One region of the Legionella sp. 227 genome, then DNA from elsewhere that is predicted to be linked to it. Evidence: riboswitches for the same ligand, from Rfam matches in the RefSeq annotation. Region 1 holds a riboswitch; the other holds the start of a gene.

Region 1 (8,213 bases):
ATCTTTTTCTTGGTAAAGAATTTGCCGATGTAGATTACTTTCGTCGATGAAATCACCATCGATTATTCCTATCGTTCCCACTCCTGCACCAGCTAGATAAGGAAGAAGTGTAGCCCCAATCCCTCCTGCACCAATACATAATACCCTTGACGCATGCAGCTTTTTTTGTCCCTGCACGCCAATTTCGTCTAATTTAATTTGCTGGGAATAACGTTCTAACTCAGATAAAACAGTCATATTGGGTCCCTTAACCTAGCTTTGTGCCTTAACATGCTGAGCAATAATGTCTTTCAATCAACAAAACGCAAAAGTTGCTCCGTCGCTCTTTGGGGATCATCCGCTTGAGTAATTGCAGAAATCAGAGCGATACCTTGAACTCCTGTAGCAACCACATCTGGCATACGCTCAATATTGATCCCCCCTATTGCAACCAAAGGATAATTTAATGTGCGTTGCCAACGATGTAAGCGTTCAATACCTTGTGCTAGAAAAGGCATTTCCTTGCTGGTCGTTGGATAAATGGGTCCGATCGCAATGTATGAAGGACAAATCGCATGGGCTCGTGCCACCTCATAATAACAATGAGTACTCACTCCGAGAAACAATCCCTGATTTCTAATCGCGTCAAGATCTGCAGTATCTAAATCTGATTGTCCTAAATGGACTGCTTCTGCATTCAACTTTAAAGCCATTTCCCAGTAGTCATTAATAAATAAAGTAGCACCATACTTTTTAGCTAAAGCAATACTTTGCTTCATCTCCTCTTCCAGGGTCTTACTTTTTTCTTTAATTCGCAATTGAATGGTTTTTACCCCAAGTTTCAGAAGCATTTCGACCCAGGAGAAGCAATCAACCACAGGATAAAGACCTAATCGATGACATGGTTTAAATGGTTGGGGGACCTCATTAAGAGGTTTGGATGAAAGATAAGGCAGGTCCATCTCATTCTCTGGGAAACCGGCATAACATATACCGGTTCCTGCCAGACGGGCTGCTTGGTTTGCGTACATTTTTGCGATAATTAGTGCATCTTCGAGTGAATACTCCAGAGCTAATGCCCCAGTAATCGCCGCGGATAAAACCGATCGAAGTTCCGGATATTTTGCATCAGAGAAGCGATTTTGTGTCAGCCAAAATGAAGTAAGCCCATTTGTCCAATAATCATGTTCCCATGAATTTTCTTGCAGATGCTGCCCCAATAGAAAAATACTTTTAGCCCCCAGCGTTAATAATTCATGAGCCGCTTCCTGCATGGCTTGATGGGTCATGATCTTTCGCTTTAAAATCAATTCGGCCTCAAGTGTATTCAAGACTAAAACATCTGCAAAAGAAAAGCCTGTAGTGAAATCACCCGCATTTTTATCAATATACTGAGAAGTTAAAGTAAAATCCAAAACTACAGGCCCAGAATAATTGTTTAAGATTTGTAAGTCTTCGCGAGAAATGCTTTCGTTTATTTTAATTGCCTTGGGATGATTTGATCCATTTAATTGCTGTTGTTGCATTTCAAGACCCAATCCACGTAGTGTTTGCCAATCGACTTCATTGACAGTATTGCTCCACACCGTGCTCATCATAAAACCTCCTGATGCCAAAAAGGTGTATCGATCAAAGGGGTACATGATTGTGCGGTAATCCGCTCCGGCATAAGACCTGCCTCGAAAGCACCTCGTCCAGCAATAACTGCATGCGAAAAAGCTTCCGCCATTGCTACAGGATGAATCGCTGAAGCAACTGCACTATTCAGTAAAACCCCATCAAAACCTAATTCCAAAATCCGTGCCGCGTGAGATGGCTTACCAATCCCCGCATCGACAATTAAGGTTACATCCGTTAATCGATGGCGTAATGTCTCCAACGCAAAAGGATTGAGTAATCCTTTTCCTGAGCCAATAGGCGCAGCCCATGGCATCAAAATCCTACAACCACAATCCATGAGACGTTGGCATAAAACCAAGTCATCAGTACAATAAGGAAAGACCTCAAATCCTCGTTTTACTAATTCATTCGCTGCACGCAATAACTCAAAGGGATCCGGCTGCAAACTAAACTCATCACCAATCACTTCTAATTTAATCCATGACGTATTAAAAAGTTCACGCGCCATTTCGGCGGTAGTAATCGCAGTTTGTGCATCACGACAACCAGCAGTATTGGGCAGTAAACAACAATTCAAAGACTGAATGGTTTGCCAAAATAAATCGCTACCTGTACCACTGGCCATTTGTCGTTTCAGAGAAACGGTAATTACCTCCGCTTTCGAGGCCCGTACCGCATCGGTCATTACCTCAAGTGATGGATAACCCGCAGTCCCCAAAAGCAACCGACTTGTTAAAAGCTTATCTGCTAAATGCCACATGATTACCCTCCTTGCATCGGCACGATGAGATCAATACGGTCTCCCTCGCATAAGGTAGTCTCCGCAAACATCGATTTGGGGATAAACTGATTATTAATTGCGATTGCCACATGTGCGGCAATACCGTTCTTCTGTTCAAGTATTGCCTGTAGCGTACTGGATGCATCTACAGTTAGTGGTTCATCATTTATATAAATGATCATCAATAAGCCTCCCAGAGCTCAGGATAATAAATGTCTTTTTTATTGCTCTTTAGTCCACGTAAAATTTCCTCTACCAATGCCGGGGCTATTAAAAATCCATGACGATAAAGTCCATTTACCGCAATCAGTTGCTTTGCATATTTTATACGCGGCTGATGATGCACTAAAGTGGGACGACAGTGCGTCACCGTTTTAATGATTCGTGCTTCAGCAAAACCTCGATGTACATAGTAAGCAGCTGTTAATAGTTCAAGTGTCGTTCGTACTGAAATTGGACTGGAGTCTTCTGTCTCCAATTCGCTGGCTCCGATAAGGTAATAAGAATTAGGACGAGGAGCAATATAAATAGTGTATCTTGGATGCAAAAAGCGTATGGGTCTTTGCAATTGAACTTCAGGTGCATGCAACCAGATAAGTTCCCCGCGAAGCCCACGTAAATTGGTAAACGTGTTTTTTGCTCCAAGACCCCGGCAATCAAAAACAAAATCAAATAAATAGGACTCCTTTGCTGTTTCTACTTTGCCTGAATGGATGCAAGAAACATAAGTTTGGTCCCGCCAAACGACTCCTTGCTGGCAAAGATGTTTTTTGAGTGCCAGCAATAAACTCTGATTATCGAGTTGCGCTTCTTTGGGGAAATAATACCCTGCCTGGAAATGATTCAGCTCCGGTTCAAGCTGCCCCAGAGAATCTTGAGTGAGCACTTGATAACATGAGTCACTTAATTTATTGACAATCCGTGTACTGAACTGCTGCCATTCTGCTTTGTCTTGAGGGTGGTGCACTACAAGAGAACCTTTTTGACGAAAATACACAGGTTCCGTTAATTGATGCAAAATAGACTTCCATAATCCAGCAACGGACTCCATTCCCAACTTGAAAATTACATGCTCCGCTTTATCAAGCTCAGACCAAGGTGCCAATAAACCTGCAGCGGCGTAGCTGCAATTATTGAACGCGCTTTCTGCCTCAAATAGGGTTACCTGCCATCCATCATTGTGTAACCGCAAAGCCAGCAAACACCCCATGATTCCAGCACCAACAACAGCAACATTTTTCATTTAATTAAAATCACTCAAAAATAACCTACCGTAGGTTGAGCCTTGTCCCAACGATAAACAATAAGATCAATACCAAACTGCTTAAATTTTCTAAAGTTGGGCCAAGGCCTAACCCACAATTATTCACCCACACAACATGCGATAGGCTCTAAATCAGAATGAGGCATCTTGGGCAGCAGCTCATTTGTATAACAGGAATGCACTGAGAAAGAATCATCAATCACTCCTAAATGCTTGCCAAAACGTCCTACCTTATTCCAATCACGTTCTACATTCAAAAGCGTGCGCGAGAAAAAGGGTAAACTACGAATAAAAATCGTATGATACATGGGCGTTCGTAACTGGGGCTTTGTTTTACATAAGAGTTCATAAGCTTCATCTGGATTTTCGGTAGTAAACGCTGCTCCACGTTGTGTGGCTTTGAGAAAACCTTTAATGGTTTCAGGATTTTTTAACATCCTTTCTGGCACAATAAACTGAATGGAGCAAAAACAGCAGCAACCTAGACCAGCTAGCTGATCCAGGCGTAAAAATACTGTTTCACCACGCAGATGCTCCAATTCAACTTTTTGGAAATTAATAAAACCAATGCCAGTATCAATAATGTCACGACAAATTGCATCAGTAACATTCATGCCAATACGGACTGTTTCATAGCTTGCAGAATCAATACCAGCCAATTGTGCCAAATTATCAATAATGATTTTGCCGAACTCACCAATATACCCTACCCGTTTACCAACAATATCTTGAAATGAAGTAATGCCACTGGACTTAAGTGCGATAAGCCCAGTAGGAGGTTCATCCAATAGCGTTCCAATTGATGTGACAGGATAACCTTTTGCACGAGCGGCTAAAGTATGAATCATGGCTTTAACGCCAAAATCAACATGCCCCATACCTACAATTTCTGTCACATCACTGGGATCACTAGGCTCCAAAATTGCAAGTTTTATGCCTTCTTGTTGGTAATAACCCAATGAATGAGCAACAAAAATTGGGGTATGGTATGGGTTTGCATACCAATTGAGTAATAAAGTTGTTCTTGTAGATAATGCGTTCATGCCATAGCTCCTTAGATTAATTAATAAAATAAAGGATGGCTAAAGATATCGCGTAAAGACTAAATTGAAGAAGTTAACCTTCATTAGAACTGTTGGGAATCACTCGCAAATAAGAGCAAATGCACCATGACAGGCCATTCAAAAGCTCAACTGTTCTCAAATGAAATTCAGTTTTAAGGCGTTCTTACGCTGGTATGAACCAGATCAAGTTCAACGGGTATTTCTCAGACGTTTATCACGACACCCCGCGCCATCAATTGTTGGTAATGCTAGCTGTTATGGAAAAAACTGTCAAACATTATAATAAGAACAACCCTCATCCGTGCTGACGGGCACCTTCTCCCCATGGTGAGAAGGCATCTTTTGAGGCAAAATATAAAAAAATCCCTTCTCCCGTTATCGGGAGAGGGGCTGGGGTGAGGGTAAAAATCTATTTATCATTCTGCACATAAAACACATTATGCTGAATCAAAAATCGCTGACATAATAAAGGAGTATGTTGCAATAAATGATGCAGATAAGCGCGCGTAAATCGTTGCGAACAAGTAGGACACGCGCAATCAGCATCAATGAGTTCAAATTGCATTTGTGTTTTTGAATCCGTTAAATCCACATCCCCTGCACGGCTGTATACCTTTCCTTGCATCGCTGCTTGTGCAGGTTCATCGGTCTCAATAAATCCTATACCTTGATCACGCAAGCGCCATATTAATTCGGAGTCAAAACGACCCATAATATAGCGCGGTACATGCGACCACCGATTTAATTGTTCCCAATCCACCTCATTCAAAACATTAAAATAAACTCCATGCGGCTTAATTACTTCGTGTTTCTTTAAGTCATTAACATGCATAAATGGAACAATTGCATCATTCCAATTATCCCAAATTTGTGGAAAATCCTGCATGATGTTTTGGGGTAAAATGACTGCATTGGGCTTTAAGTGCTGAATAAGATGGAGCAACTCTCCCACAGTAAATTTTATTCTAGAACCATCATAAGGTGATTTAAGCGTAAAAATTCCCTCTTTATTCGCCACAAGCGATGCTGCATTCAGCACGATAACACCTGGCCAAACGAGATAATGGGATATATCGGATATTTTTTTGAGCGCATCCTGGCCAGGTTTATACAACAGGCTCTCTAGAGAATAAGATGCTGCCATTACTTTTGCTTCGTGCCAATTTGCTGTTGTAAGACACGCACCTGCTTCTGAAGTTAAAACAGGTATAAAATTCTGTACTGCAGTCAACATTTCTAATCTCCTGATTTATTATCCATTCACCAAAATTTTGAGTGCTTTAGGGAAAAAGTCAGATTTGAGTTCAGGTTGGAAGGAGCTCGATTCAAAAAAGCGCAGCATACATCAATATGAGCATTTTTTAATTGAGATCGTTTCAACCTGTGCCAAATATAGCTTTTGGTGAACGGTTATCTGATTTACAGCAATAAACTGGTATCACCATAACTAAAGAACCGGTACTTCTTTTCAATTGCTTCTTGATAAAGCATCATTGCTTGTTTATGACCAATAAAAGCGGAAACCAGCATTAATAAAGTCGATTCAGGTAAGTGAAAATTGGTCATTAATCCATCACAAATCTTAAACTCATAGCCTGGGTAAATAAAGATGTCTGTATCCCTACTGCAGGGACTTAGTATTCCATTGTGGACCGCACTCTCAAGACTTCGCATAGCAGTTGTACCGACGGCAATTACCCTATTTCCTGCAGCCTTTGTAGCATGTACCGCAGCACATAATTCAGGACTTATTGTAAATCGCTCGCTATGCATTTTATGATCTTTGATGTTATCGCAACGAACAGGTCTAAATGTCCCAGCCCCAACATGCAAAGTAAGATAAGCTACTGCAACACCTCGTGAATGTAAGCTGGCTAATACCAATTCATCAAAATGCAAACCCGCGGTGGGTGCCGCTACAGATCCTTCATATTTTGCATACACTGTTTGATAACGGTCTTGATCCAGATTTTCATCATTTCGGGTAATGTAAGGAGGTAAGGGAATGTGTCCTATTCCATTTAATAATTTCAAGACGTCCATATCCGCTTTGCAAGTGAATAAATCATCCTGCCTATCAAGAACTTCAATTTCTTTATTTTGTTCCAGCTTAATAATTGAGCCCGATTTTAATGACTTGCTGGCTTTAATATGAGCTAGAAAAGTGAACTCACCCGTAATTCGCTCGACTAATAACTCAACTTTCCCTCCAGTAGTTTTATGGCCATGAAGTCGGGCGGGGATAACTTTGGAATCATTCATTACCAATAAATCACCGGGGTTTAAAAAATCAGCGATTTCACGAAATTGGTAATGACCGTATTCACCTTTTTGACGATCATAAATTAAAAGGCGTGAATCACTACGATTTGCTAAGGGATACTGCGCAATTAATTCTGGAGGTAAATCGAAGTAAAAGTCCTGTTTATTCATAAAGCAACCTGAAAAATAAATTGTCGGTATTATACACGGAATACCCTCATTCATCATCCCTACTGAATGCAATTCCTAACAAAATTACATTTGAATCTTAAAGTTTTGTTTGGCTTAATCTTTTTTGGGCAATTTCGGATCGACATTAGGGGTGGGTGATGTATCTTTTATTAATCGTCTGGCACTATAGAGCCATTGGAGCCTTTGCTGTGATTCCATAATTTTCTCTGGCGAAACTTGTTCGATTAATTTATTAAGCTCTCCTTTGTTTTTAGGTGATATGGTTGAGCTCTCGACAATATTCCGTGCTTTTTCTATATCGTCTTTTTTAGGTGCTTTTAATACCAAAGATTCAAATTTCTCTATCATTTGTGAATAACTTGCATGAGGATCTGTTTTTGGAGCATGCGACAAACTGGGATTCTTACTTAATAATACTTTTTGGGCACGCGTTTCTCTTAATGTATCTCCCATTTCATTTCTGGCTCGTTGCATTTCTGATTTTTGGTTTTTTAATACTTCTCTTAAATTTAGATGTTGTTCGTAGCGATGTATATGCTTCTGCAAATTTTCTTGTATCTTTTCAAGACAATTATAGCGAGGGGTTTGAATGCGTTCTTTAGCTTGCTCAAAATCACGCTTAGCTTGTACCCAGTCCTCCTCCGTCAATTTATTAGGATCCTTATCTTTAGGAAGCAGAGCATATGAACCATCATCTGTTTGAACAAGAAATTTTGCATCCTCATGTTTGATACTAAAACGGGCCTGGGAATAATCAAAAACTTGTTCCAATTTATCATTAAGAAGTATTTTCTTGTTGTTCATCACTTTCAATGCGGAAACCAATCCTTGTTCACGTAATTTCAAGCCTTCCATTTCAGGGTCCAATTGCCCAGGAATACTCTGATGCTCTCGTATTTTAGCTCGGGTTTGTTCCAAAGCGAAGCGAAATAGTTCTTCATAGTTCATTGTTGTTTGGCTCAGATGAACTTTATGAAAACTCAGTTCATGTTCAATCGTTCTAATGTGTCTGCTGAGACGTCTTTTTTCAACTTCATGTGCCAGGGTATCA
Region 2 (8,213 bases), 830 kb from region 1:
TTTGCGCACAATAACATCGCAAAACCTCCGCTTATAATAAACCAGCTACCAAGATAAATTGTTGAAGCCATGCTGAAATACTTACGCAGCCAAATACCTAAGTAATTTCCAACAATAATATTTAAACCATTAATGATAAAAATAATACCGTACACTAAAGGTGAGTAACCCAATTGATCGATAATAATATAGGACGAATTAATCACTGAAAGCATTACGGCGGCAAAACTAAACATCATAATAAAAGAACCACTCCAAAGTGTGGGCGATGGAATGATCTCTTGATACGCTTTAATCACTTGTTTCACATTAAAAGGCTCTTTGGGCTGCTTCCAAAATGGCGATTCCAATAATCCATTGCGCGATTTCAGTAAAAGTACTAAACCAATAACGGCCATTAGCATGAAATTCGCTTGCCAACTGCAATAAGTAAAAATGAGCGAACCAAATACTGGAGCGAGAATTGGAGATATTGAAACGATCATAGAAACATAGGATAAAACCTTGGCGCGCTCTACAGTATCTTCAAAGTCTCTCGAGATGGAAAATGCAACCAGATTAGCACAACACAGAGCAAATCCCTGCAGTGCGCGGCCTAGAATGAGTACAAAGATATTTGGCGCAAAGGCGCAGATTAAACTGGCAAGAGCGGCAATGAGTAAGCTGCCAGGCAACAAACGACGCCGTCCAAAATGATCAATTAGCGGCCCCCAAACTAATTGAGTCACCCCAAAAACAAACAGATAAATACTTAAGGTTAATTGACTTAAGTTATGTGTCGTACCAAAAAAATTGGTGATATAGGGTAGCGAAGGTTGATAGAGATCAAATGTAAGTAAAGAAAAAGCAGATAGTAAACCAATAAATAAAATCGAAGGTTTTGGTTGTGACATAATATTCATTTTGAAAAAAAATAGTGGGCATTATAGTAAAATCTCTATACTTTTGCTCTAAATTCGCAAAAAAATCTGCAATCAAGATTTTATATGTCTTTCCCTTCTCCCCATGGAGAGCAGGTGCACATCAGCGCGGATGAAGGTTAAATCGAGTAATAACCCTTACCCCTGCCCCTCTCCCAAAAATCGGAGAGAGGCTTTTTTAATAGAAAATTTCTTGGCGCCACGAAATACGACTCGCTGTACCAAGCTAAAAAATCAGCCTTGGCGAATCAGATAATTACTACCCGCATGAATTATTTTTTTCATCCGATTATCTTCTTCAGGATTAGGCTCACAGGCTTTAAATACATCTTTTACTGAGGCAATACTTAGAGGTAGAACAGGCCGACTATCGGTTTCTAAGTAGCCGTCTTTATTCTTAAAAATAGTAAACTGGTCATTAGCAAATTCCTGGCAATCAGTTAATGTTTCATCCTGGCAAATGGAAAACTTGATGGAGCGTTCTACACGATATGACTCACCCACTTCGTCAGCAAAAACTATATCTCCATAGACTACGCTATGGCGGGTCCCGCAAAAATAATAGCCAAATTTGTATTTACCATTCTCAACAACATCAGTACGAATAAACCGTCCTTCGCCTTGAGCTAGACCATTGAGCGTCACAATATGCCGGACCTCTTCTTTGGGGTTGTTTGCAGCTACAGCCAAACCCATTAAAGTCCATCCCATGATTAACAAAGCAATTTTTTTCATTTTTATTCCTTATTTGAAAAACATCCTCAAGGAACATGTCTTTAAGGATTAATAATCAACTCTAATGTCAATTTAGAAAGAAAATATTTTAACCAAACTAACATCGCAGCCCATTATGCAAAAAAGAAAGCCTTTTGAACAGATGAAAAAAATATGACTTATTGCACCAATTTTACCCAGAAAATTGCATTAAATGAGGACAAATTATGTCCGTACGTAGAAAGATTGGGGACTTTTAAGATCCCCAACCTTGAGGTGAAAAACTATTCTATGATTTTTTTGATGTTTTAGATGTTTACCAATTTACTCACTTTGCTTTCTGCCCGATGTGAATGACAATGATTAATAAATGCTAAGACGCCACTATCTGGGGCACAATCTTTAGGACTATGGTGCGACGTATCAGGAATATCTACAGAAGCACCCGCCTCTATAAGCATTTTAATCATTTCTCGGTCACCCCCTGCCACTGCCTTATGTAGCGCCGTTTGACCCAAGTTATCCTGAAGATCTAAAGCTGCCCCAGCGTTCACTAATGCGCGCGCGCAATCCAAATTTTTGCCGGAAACGGCCCAATGCAGAGCTGTGCGTTTATAAGTAGAATCTGTTTTATCTAAATCCGATTTCGACATTGATTTAATGAGAACCTTAAGTTCAAATAATCGCCCCCAAGTTGCCGCTCTTCTTAGCGCCTGATCGTGCACTGGACTACCTAATTCACCCGTTTTACGTAATGAAGCACAGACGTTAGCCAGTTGAACTGCATCTTGTGTCTTACGTGACTCACCCAAAAAAGTAAGCAGTTTTGGGGCGAGTTTTCCACTGGCTTGATCCATAATGGTTTGATTCGTGTCCACTAATCTGGAGCTTATAGAAGAGATTTCTAACAGCTCATGGGTACGCTCCATATCAACCCGGCTTAGTGGCTTCTTAGCAAAAAGCAGGCTTGATAATTCGATAATCATCTGCGGCATGGCACCAAATAAGGAAGTATCACTTGAAACAAGTGATTTCACAGCAATTAAATAAGCTGCAACAAATTCGGTATTGTTTGACATATCTTGATAATAGGTCAGCTTTTTATCCCTCATTGCTTCCAAAGTACTGGTAACACCCGTTGACAAAACCAAATCGCCTGATGAATTAGCAACGGTTTGGCGCATTACTACATTGGGTAAGCTTTGATGGTATTCGATTGCTGGCAGCGACTTGGAAGTAGGCAATGTCGTATCATGATCGTACGCATATTTGATATCCGATTTATTACTGCCAAAATCCCCGACAAGAACATATTTATCTTGACCACTCAACTTAATGTATTGTGCAATTAATTTATAATCTTTAGAAGAATCTACTGCGGCAAGATACATAAAACCATATTTACCTGTCGGAAGTGAGGCTTTCTCAGGATTACTTAATGCCGGTAAATCTTCTGCTTTAGTAATGGTAGGTAAGCCTAAACGGTCCTGGCCAATACCTGCACTGCCAATCAACATATCCTGATCACTAAATGATTCATAAAGCCCGGGTTGATTCATTTTGGCTTGCATACGGTATAAGGTTTGCATGAAGATATCTGCAAAGGCCTCCTGGTTTACATTCCCTACAAATATGAATTTACTGTCAGGAGAAAGAACTCGCTTCACAAGATTAGCTGCTGAATACTTGCAACGATTGGCATCGATAAAGGCTACCACTGTATTTTCAACGGCATCAAACTCTTCCAAGGAAGACAGTCCAACATCAGTCCCCTCTATTGATAAACGACCCTTAACTGTATTGCCGTACATACTTTTAAATCGAGGAACCCCATCAAGCGTACTGACTAAAACGACATCAATATCCTTAACTCCCTGTTTTTCGAGCTCGCGAACAACATCCTTGGCAATATTACCTGCGAAAGCAAAATCACCTTTTGCAGTTGGATTATGACAATTAGCGTGAATAACAATAACCTTACCCATAAAATGAATCCTCTGACTGACCAATTTATGAGCTATATTTTAAAACACCAACCTTAACAAAACCTTAGCATTTAGTATTTTTTATGTTTTGTTAGAGTGTTTTTATTTCACTTGTCATTAAAAACAACTAGATTGTAAGCTAATGAATTTTTCTGGATTAAATGAAGACAAAATGACGCGAGAGCAAGTAACATGTTCAAGTAATGAAGCATTGAGAGGATTTACTTTTCAGCTTTTACCCTTCATGGTAAAATATTGTTCGTACATTAGGGGTGCCCGTTGTGGCTGAGAGGATGAACCAACCCTTTGAACCTGATCTCATTCGTCTGAGCGGAGGAAAATGTGTCTATAGTTATGCTCTCAGGTATTATTGCTTTTATTACTTCTTTTATCGGCTTATTGCCGCAAATTATCAAATCCTTAAAAACACGATCAACTCATGATCTTTCCATGCTCATGTTGGTTAATTACTTCATATGTTCTCTAGCTTGGATTATTTATGGGAGCAGTACGGATTCATTTTTTGTGATCAGTTCTAATGCAGTAGGTTTGATTGTCAGTGTGCTGCTTATTCTTTTAAAAAGACATTATGATGCACGATGTAATTAATTTAACAGGCTATCGATCGATTCTATGCCTCAACGGAGAATTACCTGAGTCATCATTCTTCAAAACATTGAACATGCCCATTATCGCAGCAGATGGGGCGGCCAATAGTTTATTAGAGCGTGGAATTAGCCCGCACTTAATTACTGGGGATTTGGATTCTGTTCGACCATCTCTCTTAGAAAACCATCCTTTTCTTCATTCAGCCGATCAAAATTTTAGTGATTATCAAAAAGCGATGCACTATTTAAAAGAGAATGATTTATTACCTGCCATCATTGTAGGAATCAATGGCGGGCATTTGGATCATGTGTTGAATAACATAAATATTTTTATGGAAACAAATTGTCTTTTGTATGCGCCCCCCATACGCGGCTTTGTTTTAAATGAAAAATCAAGTATGGGGTGCTCATTACCCATGCATACAAAAATTTCATTAATCGGAATACCCACAGCAACTATTTCTTCAAAAGGGCTTCAATGGGAGCTCAATCATTCGCAACTTTATTTTCCAGGAAAAACTTCGTGTTTCAATCGAACACGACTATCTGACATTGTTTTGGAAATTCATCAAGGCTCGGTTTTGGTTTTGATATATGAGCAAATGATTGAGGATGCGGGGCTCATGTTCGCTAATCCATAAAGACAGACAATGATCCTGAAAAACCCGATTATCGGAGAATGGTAGGCAGCCCCTAATCGATTTCAATGGAGCAATGATCTCCTGTAGTCACTAAAGTCACAATACTGTCTTTTGCTAGCTTTTGGGAACCACATAAAATGTCTGGACCAAATGCTGAATTTTTTCGATAACCAAAGATATATACTTTATTTGCAGGTCCTTTGCCTGAATAGGACTTCCCGCGAGCCCCCGATTTTTTACCCTCCACAGTAAACCCCAAAGCAGCAGCTGTCTTCTCATCGGTTTTTACTTGAACACTGATCGTATCCTTGGCGATGGCTTGAATTGCAAAAGAAAATATAATGAACCCAATCCCATTTTTTATTAAATTTTTCATCATATAAACGCTCCTTGTTCTATGATTCTCTTAATATAACTTATTTAAGGCTTAAGGAATATAAATTCAACTAAATACTAAAAATTTTCTAATTCAAGCTTGTTTTTCGTTACTCTCTTAAGAATAAACCAGTGGAACGAGTCAGATAAATCAATTCCGTGTTTCATATCGGTCAACAAATGGAGACCTACGTGCTGCTCTTGAATTCCAAATCATATACACTATTATCAATATATAGCCAGGTGAATTCGTCTGCGAATAGAATGAGAGGTTTTCTACTCTAATTTTGATAGGAATGTATGGATATATGGTCCTTCCCAGAACCCTATATTTGAATTTTTGTAGCCTGTTCGTTTGATGCATTGATTTTAAGATATTGATTCAGAGCGCTCTAGCTCTTCAAAGAGACACATTGAGTCCAAAAAATAAGGGTTTGTGAATTATGTTGCTAAAATTTTTTAGAGGAAAATCTCCCAGCGCTAGTCATGCAGTAGAGCATGCTGCCATTTTTGGTGTTCATGAAGCACATAAACCCAATTTGTTCAAAGGTGCTCTTTCTGGTGAGCGTTGGCGTCATGAAAGCATGGGCAAAACTTTAAGTACAATAACTGATTATAAAAAATTAGAGGAATTAAAAAAGACAGCAACCGCAAATTTAACTTCTTGGGCGAAAAAAAGATCTGATCCGCCTCCTGAGGTTGAAGTCGTATACCAAGATTGGGGTGTTACAGCGATGGAGGCTACCCAAAAGTATGCAAAAATTTATTCCATATTAAATATGGCCAATTCCCTCTATCCTGGAGGAGGGTCATTGGAAGGCGGAAGTGCTCAAGAAGAAAACATGTGGCATCGAACCACTTGCGCGCTTTCATTAATGGATAAAATAGTCCGACATGATAAGGATTATGAGAATGCATTTCTTTATACTCCTGAAGGCATAGAATTAGTAGAAGGCCGAAGGAGAATGACCCATGAAGAACTCGAAATTTTAAAGCAACGCTGTAAAGAAGCCTATTCACCAAACGCATGTAAAACCTTCCACAGTGATGAACCGAGAATTTGTTTTAGAGGGCCTGAAGTATTGCTTACGCCGTCAATAGATGATTTTTCAGCCAATAAGATTTCTGATCCTGATATGAGCTTCTCATTTCTTGTGCCAACAAATATTTTTCCTTTTCGTGAATTAAGATCTGCAGCGCCAGAACACTTTGCTGAATCCCATTCGAAGGCGCCGGAAGTAGTTAAAGAACACCGGGATGATTTACGACGACGCATTGCGGCACAACTGGACACATTAATTATTGCCAACCAACCTTATGCGATGTTTGGCGCTTGGGGTTGTGGCGAATTTAAAAATGAGCCCGAACTCATCGCTGAAATTTATGCTGAGGAAATTGAAAAAAGAGCCTCTTTTTTCCAACATATCATGTTTCCAATTATTGATACCCGTTCACAAAGCAAAAATTTTGATATCTTTCAAAAAATATTGACTGGTATAAAACTTGGAGAGGATAGCTCACCGCAACCCTCATCCCATATTTAAAATCTCGCTCTAATTTGCAATTTTCCCTCCCGTGACCTTGGCAGAGAAGTGCCCAAGGTCAGTCTACGCAGCATGAGAATATCCCCTCGCTAGCAACATTACTTCGAGTTAGAGAGTTTTCTCTGTTCCTCTATTTCTATTTTCTCGTCATCACTTGCTCCAAGTTCTTCCTCATTTTCACTTTTTTCACCCTTTTCTAAATCGTCCTCAGCAGGGCTCTTAATAATCGATTTAAGGAGAAGAGGGGCGACTCCATTGTTGGTAGGTGTTGACGTTGTATCTTTAGAAACCTCGCTACCACCCCAGGTAACGAGAAATAAGGCTCCATAGAGGAGTTGAAATAAAAACATGACTTGCTTCACTATTTGGTCATCATGAAATACCAAACTGATTGCCAATCCCAGGATCACAGCAGAAAAAATTGCTTGAAGCCCTTGGATCAATTTTTCATTGAGGTGAGTATCGGACCGTACTACAGCATATCCGGAATTTAGGGTCTGGGCAAAAGCGATAGGGATTAAAGCAATAGGACTTGTTGTATTATTAATTTGCATTCCTGCTTGTATTGTACTTTGCGTCACCAATAAACCGCCATTCGTTCTTTGCGTATTCCTATGGGCTGAGGAAGAAGTAGGCACGCGTGCCTGAAGACGAGTTAATATGTTTGAAGTTGATCCTGGCATTTCAAAATCCTTTTAAAAAATATAAATGGCGATTAAAGCCTAGCTTAATCCACTGAGTTAATTGGGCTACTGAAAATTCCTGTTCATTTTTTCATTAAGGTTTTCCAGAGGCAAGTTATTATTTTAACTCGTTTTTTTTCAACTTCAACTTTATTTACAGAAAGAATTTAACGGTTTTCAGTAGCAAAAGATTTCTTATATAAATTCAAAACTTACTTTATAATGTCGCACGATAAAAAACGATTTTTATAATTTACAATAACAAGGAGTAGTGAACATGGCTTATGAAAAACAACCAGCAACAACCTCAAAATCGGTGACTATGTATAACCTGTTAAGCTGGAGCACTGTATATCGAGGCTACAATGCATTGGTTGCTGGGCTTGTAATGTATCAATACATTAATAATCCAGAAGCGGCAGTAATAGAGTATCTCCCGGATGTTGCAATTCATGCCTTTGAAGCAATTGCCCCAAATTCATTAAATAATTTGGCCGCAGGCGCCAATATTACTCGAGGAATACAAGCGGGCCTGGCCTTTTTTTCAGGCCACTCTACTATTCCCAGTGTTGCGAACTTTGTTGATGTATTCAATCACGGAGTCAACACGTATCACCGACTTTCATAATAACAAACCAAATGCATTCTATCAGGTTAAGGAGCTCCTTAACCTGAATCGCAATAGATATAGTTCTTGTATTTGCAATTTCTGTACTGCATGGTTTATCGTTACATGTCTAGTC

What was found. Region 1 has a riboswitch for thiamine pyrophosphate ahead of ACF8MK_RS16720 (ABC transporter substrate-binding protein). Riboswitches for the same ligand answer to the same signal wherever they lie in the genome.
Region 2: another riboswitch for thiamine pyrophosphate. It lies ahead of ACF8MK_RS03410 (SemiSWEET family sugar transporter); the one in region 1 lies ahead of ACF8MK_RS16720 (ABC transporter substrate-binding protein).

What each region holds. Positions count from the first base shown of each region.
Region 1 covers NZ_CP171154.1:3,864,141-3,872,353, forward strand. Annotated here, with positions in the region: gene ACF8MK_RS16695 (ThiF family adenylyltransferase) at 1-237, opposite strand, end outside; gene thiE (thiamine phosphate synthase) at 291-1,577, opposite strand; gene ACF8MK_RS16705 (thiazole synthase) at 1,574-2,359, opposite strand; gene thiS (sulfur carrier protein ThiS) at 2,362-2,562, opposite strand; gene thiO (glycine oxidase ThiO) at 2,562-3,623, opposite strand; gene ACF8MK_RS16720 (ABC transporter substrate-binding protein) at 3,743-4,687, opposite strand; TPP riboswitch at 4,852-4,945, opposite strand; gene ACF8MK_RS16725 (tRNA-guanine transglycosylase) at 5,118-5,942, opposite strand; gene queA (tRNA preQ1(34) S-adenosylmethionine ribosyltransferase-isomerase QueA) at 6,128-7,141, opposite strand; gene ACF8MK_RS16735 (hypothetical protein) at 7,256-8,213, opposite strand, start outside.
Region 2 covers NZ_CP171154.1:785,190-793,402, forward strand. Annotated here, with positions in the region: gene ACF8MK_RS03395 (multidrug effflux MFS transporter) at 1-893, opposite strand, end outside; gene ACF8MK_RS03400 (hypothetical protein) at 1,155-1,655, opposite strand; gene ankY (Dot/Icm T4SS effector AnkY/LegA9) at 1,943-3,619, opposite strand; TPP riboswitch at 3,878-3,975, shown strand; gene ACF8MK_RS03410 (SemiSWEET family sugar transporter) at 3,962-4,228, shown strand; gene ACF8MK_RS03415 (thiamine diphosphokinase) at 4,212-4,868, shown strand; gene ACF8MK_RS03420 (hypothetical protein) at 4,921-5,247, opposite strand; gene ACF8MK_RS03425 (poly(ADP-ribose) glycohydrolase domain-containing protein) at 5,687-6,787, shown strand; gene ACF8MK_RS03430 (hypothetical protein) at 6,886-7,470, opposite strand; gene ACF8MK_RS03435 (hypothetical protein) at 7,748-8,098, shown strand.